One region of the Paenibacillus sp. URB8-2 genome, then DNA from elsewhere that is predicted to be linked to it. Evidence: riboswitches for the same ligand, from Rfam matches in the RefSeq annotation. Region 1 holds a riboswitch; each other region holds the start of a gene.
What was found. Region 1 has a riboswitch for cyclic di-GMP ahead of PUR_RS08300 (FapA family protein). Riboswitches for the same ligand answer to the same signal wherever they lie in the genome.
Positions count from the first base shown of each region.

Region 2: it holds a riboswitch for cyclic di-GMP, as region 1 does, so the genes downstream of both, PUR_RS03510 (transglutaminase-like domain-containing protein) here and PUR_RS08300 (FapA family protein) in region 1, are expected to answer to the same signal.
Region 3: it holds a riboswitch for cyclic di-GMP, as region 1 does, so the genes downstream of both, PUR_RS01855 (anti-repressor SinI family protein) here and PUR_RS08300 (FapA family protein) in region 1, are expected to answer to the same signal.

Region 1 is NZ_AP023239.1:1,792,549-1,797,770, forward strand. It holds gene PUR_RS08285 (CvfB family protein) at 1-696, shown strand, start outside; gene PUR_RS08290 (class I SAM-dependent DNA methyltransferase) at 725-1,495, shown strand; gene PUR_RS08295 (fused response regulator/phosphatase) at 1,866-3,008, shown strand; cyclic di-GMP riboswitch class I at 3,037-3,120, shown strand; gene PUR_RS08300 (FapA family protein) at 3,222-5,222, shown strand, end outside.
Region 2 is NZ_AP023239.1:751,681-756,902, reverse strand. It holds rRNA gene PUR_RS03515 (16S ribosomal RNA) at 1-1,128, opposite strand, end outside; gene PUR_RS03510 (transglutaminase-like domain-containing protein) at 1,553-2,362, opposite strand; cyclic di-GMP riboswitch class I at 2,376-2,456, opposite strand; cyclic di-GMP riboswitch class I at 2,530-2,610, opposite strand; gene PUR_RS03505 (class D sortase) at 2,713-3,372, opposite strand; gene PUR_RS03500 (GtrA family protein) at 3,385-3,855, opposite strand; gene PUR_RS03495 (glycosyltransferase family 2 protein) at 3,848-4,852, opposite strand; gene PUR_RS03490 (glycosyltransferase family 39 protein) at 4,887-5,222, opposite strand, start outside.
Region 3 is NZ_AP023239.1:391,377-396,598, reverse strand. It holds gene PUR_RS01875 (bifunctional diguanylate cyclase/phosphohydrolase) at 1-590, shown strand, start outside; gene PUR_RS01870 (hypothetical protein) at 598-831, shown strand; gene PUR_RS01865 (aldo/keto reductase) at 882-1,859, shown strand; gene PUR_RS01860 (helix-turn-helix domain-containing protein) at 2,026-2,370, shown strand; gene PUR_RS01855 (anti-repressor SinI family protein) at 2,558-2,710, opposite strand; cyclic di-GMP riboswitch class I at 2,737-2,826, opposite strand; gene PUR_RS01850 (2-oxoglutarate dehydrogenase E1 component) at 3,369-5,222, shown strand, end outside.

The sequences.
Region 1 (5,222 bases):
GTTCACCCCCGGCTGGGATGCTTCTTGGAAATGGGGCTTGGCCGCCAACTGCTTCTGCCCATCCGCGAGCTCCCTGAACTGAAGGAGCTGCATCCCCAGGTAGGCGACCGTGTATTCGTCATTATGGAGCATGACAAGCAGGGGCGGCTGCGGGCCAAGCTTGCGGGCGAACAGGAGCTTGCTCCGCTGACATTCCCGGCGCCTACGAGCTGGAAGGGCCAGTGGATGAAGGCCCGGGTGTACAAGCCGCTTCAAATGGGCACTTTCGTCATTGTGGACGGAGGCGTTCTGGGCTTTGGCGCCATCGGTATGATCCATTCCTCCGAACGGCCTAGGCTGCTTCGCTTAGGTGAGGAGTTTGAAGCCCGGGTGGCGCACATCCGGGAGGACGGGCGAATCAATCTGTCCATGGCCCAGCGCAAGGAAGTGGGAATGGATATCGACTCCGAGAAGATTCTGGAGTTCCTGAAGAACCGCCCGGGCGGAGGAATGCCCTATTCGGATGCGACGCCGCCGGATATCATCAAACAGCGTTTCGGAATCAGCAAGGCGGCGTTCAAGCGCGCGCTCGGCAAGCTGATGAAGGAAGGTCTCATCACCCAGAAGGAGAGCTGGACGTATCTGGTACAGGCAGAGAAGGCCGATCCGGCTTCCGGTAAACAGGGCGGCGAAAGCCGCGGAAACTCTGCCGAATAAGACGGCAATGGAAAGAGCGGTGTGGTGAGTGTCCTCCTATGGAAAATTTGCTTATGTCTACGATGAACTGATGGCCGATATGCCGTATCCGCAGTGGCTAGCTTTTGCCGAGACCGCCTGGGAGCGGCTCGGAAAGCCGAAGACCGTGGCCGAGCTGGGCTGCGGCACCGGCAGCCTCACGATTCCGCTGGCCGAGGCGGGATATCATATGACGGGAATTGACCTTTCATCGGATATGCTTGCCGTGGCGCGGCAGAAGATGGAGGAACTCCCCCGCGGCCGCCGGTTTATACGGGAGGGAAGCGTGCAGTGGATCAGACAGGACATGAGGGAATGGGAGCTTCCGGAACCGGTGGACTCCGTGATTTCCTTTTGCGATAGTCTGAATTATGTATTGGAAGAGAACGGGATCGCGTCGGTCTTCAAACGCACTTACGATGGATTGAAGCCGGGCGGCAGCTTTCTGTTCGATGTGCATCATCCAAACACGCTGATCAGCTATGCGGAGGAGCAGCCTTTTGTGATGGAGGAGTCTTCCGTAGCGTACATTTGGACCTGTGAGCTGGATGCGCCGAGGCGGGAGATTGAGCATCATTTATCCATCTTCGTGAGCGAAGAGCCGGGGAGCGACCGGTATCGCCGGTTTGAGGAAGTGCATATTCAGCGGGCGTATGATCCGGAGTGGATGGCGGAAGAGCTGCGGAGAGCCGGCTTCAGCCAGGTGCGGATGTATGCCGATTTTAAATGGATTTCTGCCGGAAATGATGCGCAGCGGCTGTTCTATGTGGCTGTGAAGTGAACGTTCCGGACAATTTCACAGTAGTTATCAATAGCGGTTCTTTTCCCGTTCGGGAGAGGAGCCGCTTTTTGTCGTTGGTTAAGGAATCGGCCTCACCGTCCTGGAAGGAGCAATCGGAGTCTGCCGAGGATATAGCGAATCTCAAAAATCAAACCTTCGCGCATTTGAAACACTCCTTCTCGTTGGGTTTGGCAGACGAAGTTAGTGTGCGCTCGCAGCGGCAAAACTATGCGAATATATGAAAACCCGCGAAGCTAGGCTTGGTTTGGCTAAGAGAATTTTATCTCAAATAAAATATAAAAGATTTTACTATAAATAAATTTTAATATCATGTCGAAGATATAATTAACATACCTTGAGGAGCAGCGTTATGAGTATATTAATTGTCGATGATTCCAATTTTAATCTCCTTTATATCAGGAATGTGTTAGTTGGAGCAGGCTACAACAATATTCAGACTGTAAGCTCTGCTCATGAAGCTTTTAAGATACTTGGAATTGCAGATGGAAACGTCCCTCGCCGGCCGGCGCCTGTGGCCCTCATACTGCTGGATATTGAGATGCCCGAAATGGATGGGATTGCGGCATGCAAAATCATTAAAGAACATCCTATTTACTCGGATTTACCCGTTATTTTTTTGACAGGCAAGCGCGGTCACTTAAAGGAAGCCTTCAATGCTGGCGGGACAGACTTTATTGAAAGAGGTCGACCCGAGTACGAGCTTCTGGCAAGGGTGAAATCCGCCCTTCATTTAAAAAGGGAAACCGACATTCGTAAGAATAGAGAGAACCGGCTGCGCAAGGAACTTCAATTGGCTAAGCATTTGCAAAAAAGCGTCCTGAGCTCTCCGATTGATGACCGGAATCTTCAGATTAACGCAAAATATATCCAGTCTGAAGAAGTATCGGGCGATATGTTCTTTTGGACGCGGATCGATGATCAGAAATATGGCGTGCTATTGATGGATGTGTCCGGTCACGGCCTATCCTCGGCGCTGATCAGCATGTCCGTACGCTCGCTGCTGGAAGAAGTTATTGTACGTCTGGTAGAACCGAGTTTGGTTTGCGAAGAATTGAACAAGCTGCTGCTCAATTTGTTCAAAAACAGCAAGCATACGGTATACTTCACCGCTATTTACCTATTAATCGATTACCACGCCAACCTCATTGAGTACTTTAATGCAGGTCATCCTCCGGGGGTGATATTCACGAACGAGGGAGAACCCTTTCATCTTGAGGTTACTACAATCCCGATTGGCATTAAAAAGGAAATAAACAGTGCAAAAAAGTCTTGGCTGATTCAAAAGCCGTCCAAGGTCCTGCTGTATACGGACGGATTGGTCGAAATCCCCGGCTCGTCCATCAAACAAGGAATTCTGCAGCTGGAGGAGCATGCAATGGCTGTACAAAATCTGCCGAATGCACGATTTTTGGATGAGATTGAGGGCTTTGTGACCCATAACAGGGATGATGTCTGCATCATTTCCGTTCATTTGAAATCAAGGGAACCATAACAGCTCATGTCATTGGCTTTGTACAATTAACTGAAAAAGGCAAACCCATTCGAAAGATGGGGACGCAAAGCCACGGGCCTAAAGTGAACAAGATGGCAGCCGGGTTCCCGAAAGGATAATTTACAAGATAAGACTATCCTTTTCGGATAGTCTTTTTTCTTTCGTTGGCACGGTTTGCGGGATAGCAGGCATGCGCAGAAAGGTGGGGGCAATATGGAGCGGAGTATCCTTTCAAAAGGAAGAACGGTCTCGGAAGCGGTCAAGCTTGCCTTGGATTTGCTCGGCGCTTCCAAAGAACAAGTGAATTTAGAAATTATCGAGCAAGGGTCCAAAGGATTGCTGGGAATCAAGTCCAAGCCTGCTGTCGTACGGGCCGTCCTTGCATCGCCATCGCCTCCCGCGAGAGAACCGGAAGATATCATTAACGGGCTGCTTCTAAGCATCGGGGTGGATGAGCAGCCAATCCGTCTTGGTCAGGCTTCACCTGTTCAGGATAAACCCGGCCCTGCTTCAAATATCGGAAAGGTCTGGGTGGAAGACGGACAGATCAAGGCGCTTGCGGCGCCTGATAATTATCCGCTGATCAGTCCCCTCAAGCACGTGAAAATAATGAAAAATGGAATTCCGGTTGAAAAAACCGTGCTTGTAACGGAACACGATCATATTACCGCCGAACTGATAGACGAGCTGATCGAACCCGTCTTCAAGATTACAGCAGATGATCCGTTTATGGAGGTGACCATTCAGGTCCAACCCGGCTACCGGTTGCTTCGGAGCTTGCGGGATTCCGAGCCCAGCAGCCATGCTATTCTGGAGTTGGAAGAATTAGCAATCCCCCATCCCATTGAGACTGGCGAGGTGCTGAAGCTGTTGAGGGAGATGGGAGTAGTTCAAGGAATTAATCATGAAAAAATAATGGATGCATGCAATACGTCAATTCCCGGCTCATACCTCATTGCGGAAGGGCAGTGGCCCATAGAAGGAAAAGATGGAAGCTTTGAAATGACGTTTGATACCAGCGCCAGATTCGTTAAGCCGAAGCGGCGGAAGGATGGGACTGTCGACTACCGGGAGATTAAAGAGTTTCCGACAGTTAACGAGGGGCAAGTGCTCGGTTATGTCATGCCGCCGGTTCCCGGTGTGCCGGGGATCAATGTCAAAGGTGAACCGGTACCGCCTTCTCCGATCCATGAAGTAATACCGGTTGAGGGTCGGGGTACCGTTTGGACCGACAATGGTTCGCAGGTGGTCGCCATAATGTCCGGCATGCCCCAGGTTCACCAGCAGGGCACCCGAATCCGCGTGTCGATCCTCCCTTTATTGATGCATGCGGGGGATGTGAACATGGAGACCGGAAATATTCATTTCCAGGGAAATGTCGAAATTACCGGTTCGGTTCAGGACAATATGAAGGTCGAAACCAGCGGCAGTGTTGTTGTCCATGGCAACGTGAATATGGCGAATATTAACGCATCGCAATCGCTTATTGTGCATGCGAACCTGATTTCCGGCAAGATCACGATTGGAAAGGGAAACCTGCTGAACGCGGAAATGGAGCCGCTGCTGAAGGAGATTGCTGATAAAATCGGTTTTTTGAAGGTTGCTGTCGATCAAATCAGCCATGCGGCTGCATTTAAAATGACGGATTTCAAGACTTCCGGCTTCCGTCATTTATTGAATGTTCTGTTAAAGGGAAAGTTCAAAGTGCTGAATAACGTGCTGGTCCAATTAGCTGAGAAGATTGACTCGAACAAGGCGCATCTGGAGGAGGACTGGATCAATTATTCCCAAGAGCTCAAGAGCGGTTTTTTGAATCCATTAAGCAGCCAATTCCGGGGACTTGAGGATCTGGAGCGATTTAGGCAAAAAACGGAGTACCTGCATTCCGTCGTGGAAGCTCCTTCGGAGAACAATGTATTTGCCAAATTCAATTACTCCCACAGCAGCCACATCTACTGCGGCGGAGATCTCAGCGTAAGTAAAGGCTGTTATAACAGTATGGTTTATTGCCAGGGCTTTATGGAGATTTTCGGGTTTCTCAGGGGTGGCGTTTACTTTGCCAACAAAGGATTGATCGTTAACGAAGCCGGAACACCGGGAAGCATCGGAACCAAGCTTCACGTCCCTGAAGGCTCGTCCATCAAAATCCGCAAAGCCTTCGAAGGAACCGTAGTCCAAATCGGCAAGAGGTCTATTCAACTCACCGAAGAAAGC
Region 2 (5,222 bases), 1.0 Mb from region 1:
AAGGGTTGCGCTCGTTGCGGGACTTAACCCAACATCTCACGACACGAGCTGACGACAACCATGCACCACCTGTCTCCTCTGTCCCGAAGGCCGCGCCTATCTCTAGACGATTCAGAGGGATGTCAAGACCTGGTAAGGTTCTTCGCGTTGCTTCGAATTAAACCACATACTCCACTGCTTGTGCGGGTCCCCGTCAATTCCTTTGAGTTTCAGTCTTGCGACCGTACTCCCCAGGCGGAGTGCTTACTGTGTTAACTTCGGCACCAAGGGTATCGAAACCCCTAACACCTAGCACTCATCGTTTACGGCGTGGACTACCAGGGTATCTAATCCTGTTTGCTCCCCACGCTTTCGCGCCTCAGCGTCAGTTACAGCCCAGAAAGTCGCCTTCGCCACTGGTGTTCCTCCACATCTCTACGCATTTCACCGCTACACGTGGAATTCCACTTTCCTCTTCTGCACTCAAGCTGCCCAGTTTCCAGTGCGACCACAGGTTGAGCCCATGGTTTAAACACCAGACTTAAACAGCCGCCTGCGCGCGCTTTACGCCCAATAATTCCGGACAACGCTTGCCCCCTACGTATTACCGCGGCTGCTGGCACGTAGTTAGCCGGGGCTTTCTTCTCAGGTACCGTCACTCTTGTAGCAGTTACTCTACAAGACGTTCTTCCCTGGCAACAGAGCTTTACGATCCGAAAACCTTCATCACTCACGCGGCGTTGCTCCGTCAGGCTTTCGCCCATTGCGGAAGATTCCCTACTGCTGCCTCCCGTAGGAGTCTGGGCCGTGTCTCAGTCCCAGTGTGGCCGTTCACCCTCTCAGGTCGGCTACGCATCGTCGCCTTGGTGAGCCGTTACCCCACCAACTAGCTAATGCGCCGCAGGCCCATCCCCTGGTAGCAGATTGCTCCGCCTTTCCGCCTTCCGGTATGCACCAGAAGGTCTTATCCGGTATTAGCTACCGTTTCCGGTAGTTATCCCAGTCCAAGGGGCAGGTTGCCTACGTGTTACTCACCCGTCCGCCGCTAAGTCCTTTTGAGAGCAAGCTCTCAAAAGGACTCCGCTCGACTTGCATGTATTAGGCACGCCGCCAGCGTTCGTCCTGAGCCAGGATCAAACTCTCCAATAAGGTTTTTTCGTGCGATTACCACCCGAATCACTCCGAGAAAATAACCATCCGAAAAGTTTATCGATAGAGCGATTCGCTCATTTTGAAACATCTGACGAGAATTTGCATTCTCTTCATTTTGGAACTCGCTAAAGCGAATTCCCACTCACTCGTTGTTCAGTTTTCAAAGATCAAACTTGTTTGCCGCCGTTCAACTTAATGTCTCAGCAGCAACTTTTATAATATATCATGTACTCTTCAGGAACGCAAGCTTTTTTTAAAAGTTTATTTTAACTTGTCTGTAACAGCTTGTTGTCTCCCGAGAGCGACTCACCTATAGTACCTCTTCTCAGCAAATATTTCAACCCCAAAATACAAAAAAACAATCCACTTATTATTTAAGCGGATTGTCCATTCACTATCTTAACCTTTTAACTCAATAGAGTTAGTAATACTTCACGCCTGTGTATTTACTTGAACTTTTAATCAGGGTAGCTGTTTTGTTGCTCTTGCCTAATCCGGCATCAACTGTCGTATCAATAGTCACCCACTTGCCGTCGATAAGAACTTCATTCCATGCGTGGTATTGAGCTACATAACTGCTTTCCCCCATTACAAGCTTGGCGGGAACGTTCACGCTGCGAAGCATAGCGGCGAAGAGGGAAGCATAGTCATAGCAGATTCCTTTTTTGCTGGCTAGCGTATTGTCGATGTCCGGTACGTAATCATTGGATACGTTAGCTGCCAAAGCGTAGTCGTATTTCACATTGGAAACGATATAGTTATAGATGGCGGTTACCTTTTCTTTGTTGGTGGCGGCATTCAGGGTCAGTTGTTTCGCTTTTTGAATAGCTTTATCGGACGGGTTCCAATTAATGTTCTGCACGGAGCTCAGGTATACGGCGTTGGGATCGCTCAGCGAGAGATCGACAGAGTCGGTATAAACCACTTTGTATTTGTTGCCGCTGGTGTTCTCAAGAATGGAGATTTTGTAGGTGCCATCACCTTGCTGAAGAGGGAACGATTCATTAGGCTCCGATGTGAACAGGTTGTAGGTATAGCTGCTGCCATTCTTGGTGATCATCAGCTTGGTGCGTTTGTTCTGGGGAGCATTATATTGAATGCCGACAACGCCTTGGCTTAAATCCGAGGCATCCAGCCATTCGGAACCGGCGCTCGCTGCGGCTGCGGGGGTAGCTTGAACGGAAGCGGTTATCACAAATAAAGTGAGGATCAACAAATAAAACTTCTTCACGGATAAAACTCCTTTCGGTAGCTGGCTGCCATCCTCGCGGGAAGGCCCTTTAGCTTTGCGTCCCTGCCTTTCGACAGGTTTGCCTTTGTCGCACAAGCTTTATCTATTATAAAAACTAGTATAAATGACATAATTTATATTTAAAACCAAATAAAAAAGCCTCTTCATTCGGTAGCTGGCTGCCATCCTTATGGGAAGGCCCTTTAGCTTTGCGTCCCTACCTTTCGATAGGTTTGCCGTTATCGTGTTTAGCTTTTCTCATATATTTTACCATATTCATCTGAAACATCAATAGAACAATAGGAAATTGTACCTGCTCATTGGCCTCTTTTTTCATTTATACACCAAGGTCACGGAAGTTTTGCATGAATAATAAGCCTATGTGTAGGATTGATCAGCGGATCACACGTAATGAGCGTCAGAATCCGGTCTTTGTTATTGCCTTCCAGCACAGATACGTCGGTCGGATCAACGATCAAAATATCATAGACGGTATAGTTATAGACCTGACCTTTGGTCCTAACAGTAATCGTGTCTCCGATCTTCACCTCGTTCAGACGGTTGAACAGTCTTCCCTTTGTATGGGCGCGGTGGGCGGCGATGGCCGCATTGCCAACTTCCCCGAGTGGAACAGTCTCCGTCAAATGCACGGCTGAATGCCTCATATTCGCTTTGGTAGCTCCTTCAAGCACGGGAAGCTTTACACCGATTGTGCCGATCTCAATCAGCCCGATCGCCTTCTCGCCGGCGTCTGAATTGCCTTTATCATCCGGGAGCCCGGCCTGGTCGCCCAGTGCCGATTCTTCCGCAAGCAGTTGTGTCACTTTGGCGTATTTGAGCCGCAAATCGAGATCGGCGGAGGTCTGAGCCGTATCCGTTCCTTGTTCGAAGTTCTGTTCCGCTTCCTTCAGCAGTTTCTGCTGCTGCCAGTCCTCAAACCATTCGCTGGTCTTCGGGTACAGCAGCAGCAGAACGCCTGCGATAATAATGATATAAGACAGCTTGCGCAATCATCTCACCCTCTAACGTTGGTCCGCATCCCCTCCGGAGACCACCTCGCCTGAAACGGGCAGGGGCTGCTTCGGGTCCACGAACACCCATTTTCTGCTGCCGAAAAAATTGATGATGACCGTAACAAATGTAGCCAACACCTTCGATACCAGTTCCTGCAGTCCCAGGCGGTCGATGAGAAGGCTCATCAGCAGCAAAGATATGCCCAGTACGACCAAATTTAAAATAATAAACCGTAGCAGCTGCCTATGATCGAAGCCTTCCTCCTTGGAACGCTTCCGGTCCTTGAACGTTATATTGCTATTTAAAACGAAGCTGTTCGCCGTTCCCGCACCGTAGGAGATAATCTGGGCCACGACATAGAACAGTCCGAGCGAATTCAGCAGCGCGAACACGGCCATATCAACCAGCGTATTCAGCAGACCGACAATATTAAATTTGACGAACTGGATGATATCGCCGCGCAAATTTTTGTCATTCATAGGGCACACCCTTCCGCGGCAGTCCGGCTTCCTCGCGAAGGAGCTCGGCTTCCTCTTCCTTCAGATTTCCGTAGCCCACGGTCCGGCGGACAATATATAGCGGCCGATCCTTCGATTCGTCGTAGATCCGGCCGATGTATTCCCCGATTACCCCGAGTATCATAAGCACAATTCCGTTAAACAGCAGATTCACACCTACAATGGAAGCCCAGCCGGGCACTGTGCGGGAAGTGAACCATTTTTGCATCAAGACGAAGAACAAAAAAATAAAGCTGGAAAACGAGAGCAAAAAACCGAGGTAAGACGCAATCTTTAGCGGTTTGTGCGAAAAGGATGTGATGCCGTCGAGCGCGAACCGGATCATTTTTTTGAGCGGATACTTGGTTTCCCCGGCAAAACGCTCCTCTCGTACGTACTCCACCATGGTCTGGCGGAAGCCGACCCAGCTTACAAGTCCTCTGACATAGCGGTTCTTCTCCTTCAGATCGCGCAAAACATCGCACACCTTGCGGTCGATCAGGCGAAAGTCGCCCGTATCGGTCGGGATATCCACGCTGGTCATGCTGCTGAGCAGGCGGTAAAAGATTTTGGCGGTTATTTTTTTGAAGAAGGTTTCGCCATGGCGCTTCAGCCGTTTGGCATACACCACCTCATACCCCTGCTTCCATTTGGCAATCAGCTCAAGAATGACTTCCGGCGGGTCCTGAAGATCGGCGTCGATAACAACGACCGCTTCGCCCCGGGCATAGTCCATGCCGGCGGTAATCGCGACCTGATGGCCGAAGTTCCGCGAGAAATCGATCAGCTTCACATGTCCGTCCCGGTCCGCGATCTCCCGGATCATCTCGGCTGAGCGGTCCCGGCTGCCGTCGTTCACGAAAATCAGCTCGTACGCATCTCCGCTGCGGTCCATTACTTCTTTCAGACGCTTATACGTATGGGAGATTACCTCTTCTTCATTATACATCGGGACGATCACGCTGTATCTGGCTTTCATTTCTTTTCCTCCTAAATTGTGGACAGGCCTGACTCTAGAAGACCCAAGTCGGGAACCAGCGCAGGACGCCCGTCACATAATCCCCGCTAACCTGCAGCCCCGACAAGACGGGATAGAACATAACAAAGAGCAGCGCCGCTCCCGAGACAAACACATAACGGATGACTCTGGACCGGGATTCCGGGAATAGGCTGTCCGACAGCTTCAACATGTAGACAAGCGCCAGAATCAAGAACGGCACCATGGCAAAATAATGGTAAAGGAAGGTCTCGCGCGGTACGAGCATCCACGGAACATATTGTGAAAAATAGCCGATCCAAATGACGTATTGCGGCTTCTCCCGGCGCTTCAGCGTCAGCCAAAGCACGGC
Region 3 (5,222 bases), 1.4 Mb from region 1:
ATTTCAGCCAGGACGTGCGGGATATCGAGCAGCAGCTAAACCTGTTCATGTACAAGGACATGGAGACCTTCAAGCATTCCAAGCGGGTATTCCGCTACGCCATGGACATCAGCGAGCTGCTGCAGCTGGACAGCCTCTCCAAGCGCCAGTTCACGCTGGGTGCGCTGATTCACGATATCGGCAAGCTGGAAATTCCTTGGAGCATTCTGAATAAAAAGGAGAAGCTTACGCCCGAGGAGTGGGAAATGGTGAAATGGCATGTCACCTGGGGCAAGCAGATGGCGATGACCAACGACAAGTTCAAGGATTTGTCCGCCTATATCGAGCTGCACCACGAAAGATACGACGGCAAGGGTTATCCCCATGGTTTCAAAGGCGAGGAAATTCCAAAGCTGTGCCGGATGCTGACCATTATCGATTCCTTCGACGCCATGACAACGGAACGGCCCTACCAGCCGACCAAATCCGTCGAAGAAGCGATTGTCGAGCTTAAAGCCTGCGCGGGCAGCCAGTTCGATCCGGAGCTTACGGAGTTTTTTATCAGCTACATTGAGTCCAGACAACTTCGCACCAAAGAGGCGGCGGTATAGCGCTTGGATGTATGCATTCACCGCAGTCTCCGGCGCACAAAAAGGCCTGAAAGGCCACCGGCGGGATCATCCCAAGCAGTACCGGGCGGACAATCCGAGTCTGTTCGACCTCCATGAGGACGAGCTGCATTCCGACCCGATTCCCGCCCAGGATTTGAAATTGGAGAAACATGAGGAGCAGGATAAAGAAGTCACCAAGCACTGCTCCTCCAGTGATAAAAAGTACCATACCGGCTTTTAAAGTTGTACAATATCCTTGATGTCATCAATCACAATGACGGAGGGATCGTATTGAAAACGTTGCCACTAAACAAACGCGGAATCCCCGCAAGCCGGCTGGTCCTGGGCTGTATGGGCCTTGGCGGAGGCTGGGACCGCGAGCCGATTACCGAAGAGCTGATCAAGGAAGGACATGAAGCTGTCGAAGCGGCGCTCTCTATCGGCATCAATATGTTTGACCACGCCGATATTTATACCCGCGGCAAAGCGGAGAAGGTATTCGGCACCGTTCTTAAAGAACGCCCGGAGCTGCGCGAGAGTATCATTCTTCAATCGAAGTGCGGTATCAAGCTGGCGGAACCGGGCGAAAGCTCCAATGTGTTCGATTTTTCCAAGAGCCATATCCTGAGCAGTGTGGATGGTATTCTGTCGCGTCTCGGTGCCGAGTATCTTGATATTTTGCTGCTGCACCGGCCCGATCCGCTGATGGACCCCGAAGAGGTCGGTGAAGCCCTCCGCCTTCTGAAGGAGTCCGGCAAGGTGCGGCATTTCGGCGTATCCAATATGAGCGAAGGGCAGATCAAGCTGCTTCAGGCGTACAGTGACGAGCCATTTGTCGTCAATCAGCTGGAAATGAGCCTTGAGAAAATCTTTTGGCTCGATTCGGTCGTGAGCGTGAACCAGGAGGCCTGGAAAGCCCACGGCATGCCCGAAGGGACGATTGAGCACTGCAGGCTGGAGAATATCCAGCTTCAGGCCTGGGGACCGCTCGCCCAAGGCAAATACAGCGGACGTCCGCTCGGGGATGGAGAACCGGAAACGGTCCGCAGCACCGCCCGCCTTGTCCAAACGCTGGCCGAGGAAAAAGGGACAACTCCCGAGGCTGTCGTCCTTTCCTGGCTGATGACGCATCCTGCCGCGATTCAGCCTGTCATCGGAACGGTAAATCCGAAGCGCATCGCTGCCTGCGAAGGCGCGGACAAGCTTACGCTTACCCGCAAAGAATGGTATGACCTGTATGTCAGTTCCCGGGGTGTGCGTTTGCCTTGACCCTTCGCGGGCGCAGCGACGCGGGAATCATCATTTTATAAATTAACGGTTAGTCGGCCGGCAGCTTTCGGATTTCTCGTACAAATCTGGAAAATGCCGGTTTTGCCATGTCTGCGGACGTTTGCTATACTAGTACAAAAAAGCAAGGAGGGGGGCGTAACTCGTCGTGCCAGATAACATAGGACAGCACATTCAGCAGCTCCGCCTCGAGAAGGGGTTATCCTTATCCGAACTCGCAGGCAAGGCGGATGTGGCCAAATCGTACTTAAGCAATGTTGAACGCAACATCCAATCCAACCCCTCTATCCAATTCATCGAAAAAATTGCCGAAGCTCTGGACGTTCCCGTTCACATTCTTCTCTATGGAGAGCTTTCCGATACGCAGGAGGAACCGCTCGATTCGGAATGGTTCAAGCTGGTGCAGGAGGCTATGTCCTCGGGTGTCAGCAAACGCGAGTTCAAGGAGTTTCTGGATTACCAGAAGTGGCGGCTTGATCAAAAGGAACAATAAAACCACAATTTATTCACAAGAAGAAACGCCTGACGGCGTCCCTGCAGGACGCAACTACGTTTCTCGTAGAAATATAAGAATTGCAGGCTCGAAGCTTGAAAATTCTTATATTGACATAAAGAGGCCATGACGCCGCGCCGCCATGGCCTCTCTCACTATGATTTAATAATGTCTTCAGAACCTTCCCCTACATAGCCTTCAGTGTCCTGTCATTGAAGAACCGACGAATTTCATCCGCATGAATCCCTTGCTTCTTTGCTTTCAGAAGCAAATATACCCATTCCATATCAAGATCTACCGTCTGCAGTTCTCCGATGTTCCCCTGGTTGGACTTATCCAAAAAATCTCCTCCTAAGATTTTTGTCCCCAGGCAGTCCGGCCGTCGTAGCTTCTAAAGATCACCTTAGACCCGAGACTTTGTGCCCTTGCCTTTCAGCAAGTTTACCTTTTACTGGACCCTTGTTTTAAGGATCTTGTTCCGATCTTCATTGTATTGAGGTTGCAAGGATATTATACAAAAGACTTGGCCAAAAGTGTGTCGAATATTGGAAATCTTATAAATTGCGCGGAAGGGAAAATCAAACCGGGATGAAATAATGATCCAAATATAGCAACCGCTTTCATTTATGTATGACCTTGGAAGTGTGTAGTATATAAGGACTATAGATTACACATACCCGTTTTTCAAGTCCCCTAATCATATTTTTCGAATGTCAAAAATTATTTATATAGTTATTTAGGCCCGATAATCAGAATTTATCGCCTCCTGTTCGGTCTGAGCGGCAAAGAGAAGACAAGCATTATTAATCATGCCTTTTTTCGAACGGATTGGACGAAAGGTTGAATTGATTACATATATTGAAAGTAGCACAATAGGATGAAGCAATAACTTTATAATCGGCTAGCATTGTTATAGAATGAAAACGTAATCATTGCAGCTCCTTAAGCCGGCTGTCTTTCGGCGCCCTTTGGAGTTTAACCGTTAGGAGGATGTTTTTATGTCAGCCAATGAGTCCTACAACGAATCCGTTTGGAGCAGGTATTACGGTCCCAATCTGGGTTACATCCAGGAAAAATACGAACAGTTCGCCGGAGATCCTTCTTCCGTCGAAGCCCACTACCGCGAACTCTTCGCCATCTATGGCCCCCCTCCGCTGACATCCGAGGCCGCCAGAACCCCCGGACCTTCGCTGTCCGGAGATACCGACTGGCTCCGAAAAGCGGTCAGAGCCTCCAAGCTGATTGCGAACATCCGCAATTTTGGCCACCTGGCGGCCGATATCGACCCGCTGGAGCAAGTCCATGATTCCATGGCCAAATGGCTGAACCCCGAGACTTATGAACTTACGCGCGAGGATTTGCTGGCCCTGCCGGCCTCGCTCATCTGGGAGAACGCTCCGCAGGATGTGCAGACAGGCTGGGACGCTTATCACCGGATGCGCCAAGCTTATACCAAGACGATCGCCTACGAGTTCGGCCATGTCCACGACGAGCGAGAGCTCCGCTGGCTGAACAACCAGGCCGAATCGGCTACCTCCCCCGCCCCGCTGACGGCGGCGGAGCGCAAAGCTCTGCTGAACCGGCTGATCGAGGTGGAATATTTCGAGACCTTCCTGCACAAGACGTTCGTCGGCCAGAAACGGTTCAGCCTGGAAGGCACCGACGTGCTGGTTCCGATGCTGGACGAGATCGTCCGGGCGGCCGCGCATGACGGCGCGGAACATATCCTGATGGGCATGGCTCACCGGGGCCGTTTGAATGTGCTCGCACATATTTTGGGGAAACCTTACGATATTATTTTCTCCGAATTCCATCACTCTCCGAACAAGGAGCTGTTCCCGTCCGAAGGCTCCATGGGCATCAACTACGGCTGGACCGGAGACGTGAAATACCATCTGGGCGCCGACCGTGCGGTGCACGAAGGCGAGACCGTGCGCGCCCGTCTGACGCTCGCTAACAATCCGAGCCATCTGGAGTTCGTCAACCCGGTCGTGGAAGGCTTTACGCGCGCGGCCCAGGAAGACCGGAGTGCTCCGGGGCTGCCTGGGCTGGACACGAACAAGGCCATGGCCGTACTGATGCACGGAGACGCCGCCTTCCCCGGCGAAGGAATTGTGGCCGAGACGCTGAACATCGGCAAGCTTAACGGGTACCAGAATGGCGGAACGATCCACATCATCGTCAATAACCGCATCGGCTTTACAACGGAAAGCGAGGATTCCCGTTCCACGCACTACGCGAGCGATCTTGCCAAAGGCTATGAAATTCCGATCGTACACGTCAATGCCGACGACCCGGAAGCTTGCATCGCCGCCGTCCGTCTGGCCAGCGCTTACCGCAGTCTGTTCAAAAAAGATTTCCTCATCGATCTTGTCGGCTACCGCAGACACGGACATAATGAAATGGACGACCCTGAAATGACCCAGCCGATTGTGTACGGCAAGGTGAAGAATCACTCTACCGTTTACCGGATTTATGCGCAGCGGCTGGAACACGAGAAGCTCGTCACTCTTGAAGAGGTGGCGAAGATGAGCGGTGAAGCGGAGAATGTGCTTCAGCAGGCTTACGAGCGGATGAAGGAGGGCAAGCAGAAGAACGGCGAAGTCAAAGCTGCGGTCGCCGTGCAGACCGGGGAAAGCCGGACGCCCGCAACCGCCGTGCCGCTGGGCCGACTGCAAAGCATTAACCGCCAGCTTTTGTCCGTTCCGGACGGTTTCAAGGTATATCCGAAGCTGCAGCGCATTTTGCAGCGGCGCAAGGACCTGCTGAATGACGGGGAAAAGGTGGACTGGGCGCTGGCCGAAACGCTCGCCTTCGCCACGATTCTGCAGGACGGGACGCCGATCCGGCTG